DNA from 3 places in the Dactylosporangium sp. NPDC048998 genome. Region 3 is predicted to be linked to each of the others. Evidence: riboswitches for the same ligand, from Rfam matches in the RefSeq annotation. Region 3 holds a riboswitch; each other region holds the start of a gene.

Region 1 (2,193 bases), on a different contig from region 3:
GCGCGAGCTGGTCGCGGTGCGCCTCGGCGAGCTGCTGCACCCCGACGACGTCGAGGTCGCCCGCGTCGCGTTCGCCGCCGCGCTGACGAGCAGGGGCGCGCCGGTGCGCGACTACGAGCTGCGCTGCGTGCGCGGCGACGGGCAGATGATCTGGATCTCGGCGACCATGTCGATCGTGGCCGGGCCGGCGTCGTTCGGGATCCTGCAGGTCCAGGACGTCACGGACCGCAAGGCCACCGAGGCCGATCTGGTACGCCGGGCGCTGTGCGACCCGCTGACCGGGCTCGCCAACCGCGACGCCCTGGCGGCGCCGCTCGCCGCGGCGATCCGGCGCGCCCACGCCGGGCAGGGCGGCAGCGCGCTGCTGTTCTGTGACCTCGACGATTTCAAGGTGGTCAACGACACGCTCGGGCACGAGGCCGGCGACGCGGTGCTCGTCGCGGTGGCCCAGCGGCTGGCCGGGCTCGTCCGGCCGGGGGACACGGTGGCGCGCCTCGGCGGCGACGAGTTCGTGGTGCTGACCGAGAACGTCGGCGATCTGGCCCGCGTCGCCCTGGCCGAGCGGGTCGAACGGGCCGTGTCCGCGCCGATCATGCACGACGGTCACGTGCTGCGGGTGCGCGTCAGCGTCGGCGTCGCCGTGATAGACGACACGGTCGCGGACGCCGGCGCCGCCCTGCGCATCGCCGATCGGGCCATGTACCAGGTGAAAGGCCATCGGCACGATAACCGGATGACGGACAAGATGACCGGCCGGGTGACGGCCTTCGGTGAGCGTACCGGTGCATCGGGTGGGATCCCGTTGCTGCGGTTGGCCGAGGCGGAAACCGCCCAGTAAGGTCGGGTGGTCTGCTCGGTCGACGTGCGCCGATCACGGTGCCGCCGGGCTGGCGCCGTCGAGCTGCACCGCCGAGTCGCACAGCGCACTTCGGCATCGCGGGCCGGGGACCCATGCAGTCCCTTGGGGTGTATCCGTGACCGAGTCACGGTAGGGCGAATCCTCCCGTCCGAACCCGTCAGCTAACCCGGTAGGCGGCACCGGAAGGAGAACTGCTCGTGCTGCATCTCGATGCTCCGACAGCGGCCGCCCGCCGCCATCCTCAAGGCCGGGTGAACGCCAGGACGTAACGCCTGGCCGCGCTCAAACGCTGATCGACGCCCAATCGCCGCGCGACCCCGGCCGAGCCGTGGGACCGCGCCGATACCGCGCGCCCTCTCCCGTGCGGAGTCCTTTGCACGCCCGCTCCGGCGTGTGCTTCGCCGTGCGCTGATTCGCGCCGTATTTCCGTGCGCTCTTTCCGCGCCCATTTTTTCGCGCCTATTTCTCGCGCAGCCGTTCCCGCGCCGTTCTGTTCCGTGCGCTGACGCCGCGGCGCCCTGCCGTGCGCCCAGCTCACGCCGTCTTCGATGAGGAATCGCTTACGTGAAGTCATTACCGCGCCAGTTCCAGTCCAGACGCCGGCGGGTCAGCCTGTCCGTGCGAACCGGGGCCGCGTCCGCCGTCGTGCTGTCCGCGACGCTGTTCGCCGCGGGCTCCACCGGCCGGCCGCCGGCCGTGCACCCGCCGGCCGTGGCCGCCCCGCCCGCCTACGCGTACGCTGCGGCGTTCGTCTCGCCGCTGCTCGGCGGCACCGCCGCCGTCTCGGCGGCCGAGGCGGCGCCCGCCGCGCCCACAACCACGCCGACCAAGCCGACCAAGCCGACCAAGTCGATCATGCCGACCAAGCCGACAACGCCGACCACGCCCGTCGCGCCGGCCGCGCCACAGCCGCCGCGCCCGGTCGCCGGGCTCGACCAGACCCAGATGAACAATGCCGTGACGATCGTGCGGCAGGGGCGCGCCCAGGGCCTGCCCAGCAAGGCCCTCGTCGTCGCCGTCGCCACCGCGATGCAGGAGAGCGACCTCTACAACGTCGCCAGCCGCGCCGTGCCGGCCTCGCTGAAGCTGCCGCACGAAGGGGTCTCCCAGGACCACGACTCGGTCGGGCTGTTCCAGCAGCGCACGAGCCAGGGCTGGGGCACCGTGGCCGAGCTCATGAACCCGTCCCACTCGGCGATGCTGTTCTACAACGCGCTGACCCACGTCAAGGGCTGGCAGAACATGAGCGTGACGGCTGCCGCGCAGGCGGTGCAGCGCTCGGCGTACCCGGAGGCGTACCAGAAGCACGCCGACCGGGCCGCAAAGGTCGTGGC
Region 2 (2,193 bases), on a different contig from region 3:
TTGTTCGCCTGGTCGAGGGCGTCGGCGACCAGGCGCTCGCGCAGGAAGACGCGGAACAGCACGGCGATGAGCACGATCATGATCGGGCCGCCGACGAACTCGGCGAGGGTGAACTGCCAGCCCATCAGCAGCGCGAGGATGATGCCCAGCTCCACGACGAGGTTGGTGGAGGCGATCTCGAACGTCATCGCCGCGGTGAAGCTCGCCCCCTTGCGCAGCAGCGACCGGGCCAGGGCGACCGATGCGTAGGAGCACGACGACGACGCGATCCCCAGACCGGTCGCGCGGGCCAGCGCCGACGGGCCGTCGCCGCCGAGCGCACGCACCACGCTCTCCCGGCGCACCACCGCCTGGACCACCGCGGACAGGGCGAAGCCGAGGATCAGCGCCCACAGGATCTCCCACGTCATGGAGCCCGCGATGGCCAGCGCCTGCCACAGCCGATGCACGACCGTGCACCTATCCACGCGACGCCGCCTGACACCATGGGAGGGCCGGCTCGTCGAGCCGGCCCTCCGGTGCACTACGCGATGCTCACGCGGAGTAGCCGCGAGCCGCGATCCAGTTGGCCATGTTGCTGGTCGCCATCCAGTACGTCCGCGGGCCGAACATGCCGGACGGGTCGGCGACCTGGACGGCGCGGCCGTTGTCGCGGTAGCCGACGATCGAGATGAAGTGGCCGCCCGAGAACTCGTGATAGACGCCGACCGCGTCCGTCGCCCCGCCGACGATGTTCGCCACGATCGCGCGGTCACCGCTGATGGCCCGCACGACGTCGTCCTGCACGCGCGCGGCCTCCTCGGGCGTCGCTTTCTGGCCCGGGATCCATCGGGTCTGGTACACGTCCTTGCCCAGCGCGTTGTTAAGCACCCGCGTGGTCTCGGCGGCCGAGTTGGTGCCGCTGGTCGTGGTGCCGAGCTGCCTCGCGATCTCGTCCTGGGACAGGGTGACGCCGTCCGAGGTCAGCGCGATGCGGGTGGAGGCGGGCCCGCAGTAGTAGTAGTTCGGCTGGAACTGGAAGTCGTACTGCAGGACCTTCTCCGCCGGCGCCTCGGGGGCCGCGCTCACCGGTGCCGGGCTCGCCGGCGCGGCGTCCAGTACGGGCCGGTTGTTCCCGTCCGCGGCCCCCATGGCGACGACCGCGGTGTCATGGGCCCCGGCCGGTGCCTCGGTCTGGTTGAACAGCACTCCGGTGGTGACGGCCGCCACGATCGCGGCGGCCGAGCCCAGCATCGCCGGATACAGGCGATGGGAGGTGGCGCGGTTGAGCAAAGGACGAATCGATCGGTGACGCATGTGATACTCCAAAGCAGGGTGTTCCTTCGAATGGCGACGCTGGAGCCACGGCGTTCGCCGCACGGACCGGCACGAGGGCACGCGAAGGCGGCCCGCACGGCGATGCCGTACCGGGCGTGCCGGCGCGCGACGGGAACGCGCAAGGGTTGTGGCTCTTCGAGAGGCGGCATCGCGGCAGCGTCAGACGCCCGCTTCGCGCGGCGGTACGGCCGCGGGTCGCGGCGGTGTCGCCGCGAGCGGTGCGAGGAGGGGTCCGGAGACGGGGTCTGACCTCAGCCGTCGAGCAGTGCCTGGCAGCCGGGCCGGAACGGCCTCGTGCTGCCCGATGTCCTACCGGGCGGTGGTGTCCCGCCGGGGGGCCGTGCGGGTGCCGCGGCCAGGGGGCGCGCCATACCAGAGGTCGTACACCGTTGAAGTCTCCTTCCGATGCCGCCTACCGGGTTAGCTGACGGATTCGGGCTGGAAGTGCCCTACCGCAGGCGGTGACGCCCGCGGATTCACCCCGGGACTACGTGGGTCCCCGGCTCGTTCGCACGACTCGGCGGGTCCGCCCCGGCGCCATCTCGACATGGCAGAGGACCGGCTCGGACCGCCTGACCCTACTGGCCGGTACCGGGGTTGCCAAGCGTTCAACCGGATCCTGCAAACGGACACCGCCGGCGTACCTGCCAGCCGGTATAGCGGCATGCGGGTAGCCGGGCCGCCCGGACGGCCGGTGGCAGCGATGTCCGGCTTGTGCGCATTCAGAAACACTGGTCTGCATCAACCCCGGCCCGAGAAGGTTTCTCGTCACCGTGAGTTCCCGGTCTTCGACCACGCGCCTGGACGCCACCCACTCCAACTCCCCCTGGGCACCGCTGCGCTCCCGCTCCTTCCGCGCACTGTGGCTCGCCATGT
Region 3 (2,193 bases):
GTGGACGTCTGGTAATGCACGACGGTCGCGGGAAACGGCAGGACGTCCATACTGAGATGCACCAGCCACGGGCGGCCGACCTGGGCGGGGTCGCTCAGCGCGCTCGGCGCCCCATCGGCGGGCGGCAGGAGCGGCGGCGCCGTCGTCTGCGGCAGCGCGGCGGCGGTCGTAGGCGTCGCACTGGGCGCGGCCGACGGTACGGCGGTCGTGGCGGGTGGCGCCGCCGGCATGCCGCCCGCCGTGGTGGGCAGCAGCGCGGTGGTCAGGGCGACGGCGGTACCCACGGCGGCGACGGAGAACGCCGCGCCCGCCGCGATCGCCAGGCGGCGGCGCCTGCGGTAGCGGATGCCGCCCGCCCTCGCCCCGGCCAGTAGCCGCTCGACGTGCACGTCGTCGTCGGCGACCCGGGCCAGCGTCTCGGTGACCACCCGGTCGAGTCCGGTCACGACTTCCCTCCGTTGAGCGTCAGGCCGGCCGAGCCGGCGTCGGATCCTTCTTCGGCGAGCCGGGCGCGCAGCGAGTCCAGGGCGCGTTTCACCTGGCTGCGCACGGTCTCCCGGCTGCAGTTGAGTAGCTCCGCGATGGCTGTGTCGTCGAGGTCCTCGTAGTAGCGCAGCACGACGGCGGCGCGCTGTTTCGGCGGCAGGGCGCGGATCAGCCGCCACGTCGCGTCGCGCTCGGCGGCCTCCGCGCCCAGGTCGCAGGGGCCGGGAGTGTCGTACGGCTCGGCCACCGCGACCTCCCGGCTGGACGCCAGCCGCCACCGGGAGATGGCGGCGTTGACGAGCATCCGGCGCAGGTACGGGTCCGGCGGGTCGGCCGCGATCAGTTCCCAGCGCACGAACGCCCTGGCGAGCACATCCTGCGCGAGGTCCTCGCCCTGGTGCCGGTCGCCGGTGAGCAGACGCCCCAGCCGCACCAGCGCGGCGCCGCGCTGCCGTACGTAGTCGTCGAACTCCACGCGGAACTCCTCCCGTGCGCATGCCGTCACCGAACTGCACGCGGCGGCGAGCCCCGGCTGTTGCATCGCCGGCGCGGTCGCTCGTCGACGGCCTCGCGGCACAGCCGGGCAAGGACTGGGCCATTCGGCCGTGATCTGGGTCACTATCGGCCACTGTGCGCGAGGTTGCGGGGAAGTCCGCACAAACGGTGCGGTGCGCGATTTCGGCGCCCTGGGTACAGTGACCCACGGTCACGTCCACGAGGGCACCGCCCCCGGTGCCGGGCGGGGCTGCCGCCTAATCGTCGCACCGTGGCGAGCCGGGGACCCACCGTAATGTTGGGGTGAATCCACCTTCCTCGGAAGGATGGTAGGGGTCGTTCCGTCCCGAACCCGTCAGCTAACTCGGTCGGCGGCCGACGGAAGGAACAACGAACCAGATGTCATCGCGACATCCCTACCGGCGCGCTTTCGTCGCACTGCTGGCGGCAATCGTGCTCGGGGGGCTCGCCGCCACGCCCGCCGCGGCCGAGCCCGGCGGCGACACCGGCGACGAGGGCGCCGGTGCCAACCCGACCCTCAACTCCGTCCTCGAGGACACGACCCGCAAGTGGACCGAGGCCAACGATCAGCTCAACGCCTCGGTCAAGCACCAGGGCGAGCTCACCGCGCAACTGCAGGCGACCGAGGCGGAGCTGGCGACGATCCAGGAGCAGGTGGCCGCGATCGCCGCGGCGGCATACCGCACCGGCCCCCTCACCACGTTCGCCGCCCTGATGGACGCGAAGACCCCGGACAGCTTCGCCGAGCGGGCCAGCTCCATCAACGAGATCGCGCACCACAACGACAACCTGCTGCACCAGCTCAAACAGCTGCGGGAGAACCAGGCCGCGCAGAAGAAGGCGATCGAGGACGAGATCGCCACGCAGCAACAGCAGAAGAGCATCATCGAGCAGCAGAAGAAGGCCGCGGAGAAGGCGCTCGCACAGGCCGGTGGGCCGAGCAGGGGCTTCGTCACCGCCAACCTGCCGCTCGCCGACCCGGTGCCGCGCAACGCCAACGGGTCGCTGCCCAAGGAGTCGTGCAGCGTCAAAGACCCCACGACCACGGGCTGCATCACGCCCCGCATGCTGCACGCCATGCAGCAGGCGCAGAAGGACGGCTTCAAGCGGTTCGTGGCCTGCTACCGCCCGAGCGGGCCGTACGAGCACCCGAAGGGCCGCGCCTGCGACTTCTCGGTGCAGACCAAGCCC

The links. A riboswitch is a leader RNA that binds a small molecule or an ion and turns the genes downstream of it on or off. The one in region 3 is predicted to bind cyclic di-AMP.
Region 1: another riboswitch for cyclic di-AMP. It lies ahead of ACGFI8_RS22855 (hypothetical protein); the one in region 3 lies ahead of ACGFI8_RS43415 (coiled-coil domain-containing protein).
Region 2: another riboswitch for cyclic di-AMP. It lies ahead of ACGFI8_RS27820 (C39 family peptidase); the one in region 3 lies ahead of ACGFI8_RS43415 (coiled-coil domain-containing protein).

What each region holds. Positions count from the first base shown of each region.
Region 1 covers NZ_JBICTV010000009.1:236,721-238,913, forward strand. The annotation lists gene ACGFI8_RS22850 (diguanylate cyclase domain-containing protein) at 1-838, shown strand, start outside; cyclic di-AMP (ydaO/yuaA leader) riboswitch at 898-1,050, shown strand; gene ACGFI8_RS22855 (hypothetical protein) at 1,424-2,193, shown strand, end outside.
Region 2 covers NZ_JBICTV010000013.1:181,505-183,697, forward strand. The annotation lists gene ACGFI8_RS27815 (permease) at 1-449, opposite strand, end outside; gene ACGFI8_RS27820 (C39 family peptidase) at 535-1,296, opposite strand; cyclic di-AMP (ydaO/yuaA leader) riboswitch at 1,712-1,850, opposite strand; gene ACGFI8_RS27825 (MFS transporter) at 2,091-2,193, shown strand, end outside.
Region 3 covers NZ_JBICTV010000044.1:48,214-50,406, forward strand. The annotation lists gene ACGFI8_RS43405 (hypothetical protein) at 1-446, opposite strand, end outside; gene ACGFI8_RS43410 (SigE family RNA polymerase sigma factor) at 443-961, opposite strand; cyclic di-AMP (ydaO/yuaA leader) riboswitch at 1,226-1,371, shown strand; gene ACGFI8_RS43415 (coiled-coil domain-containing protein) at 1,381-2,193, shown strand, end outside.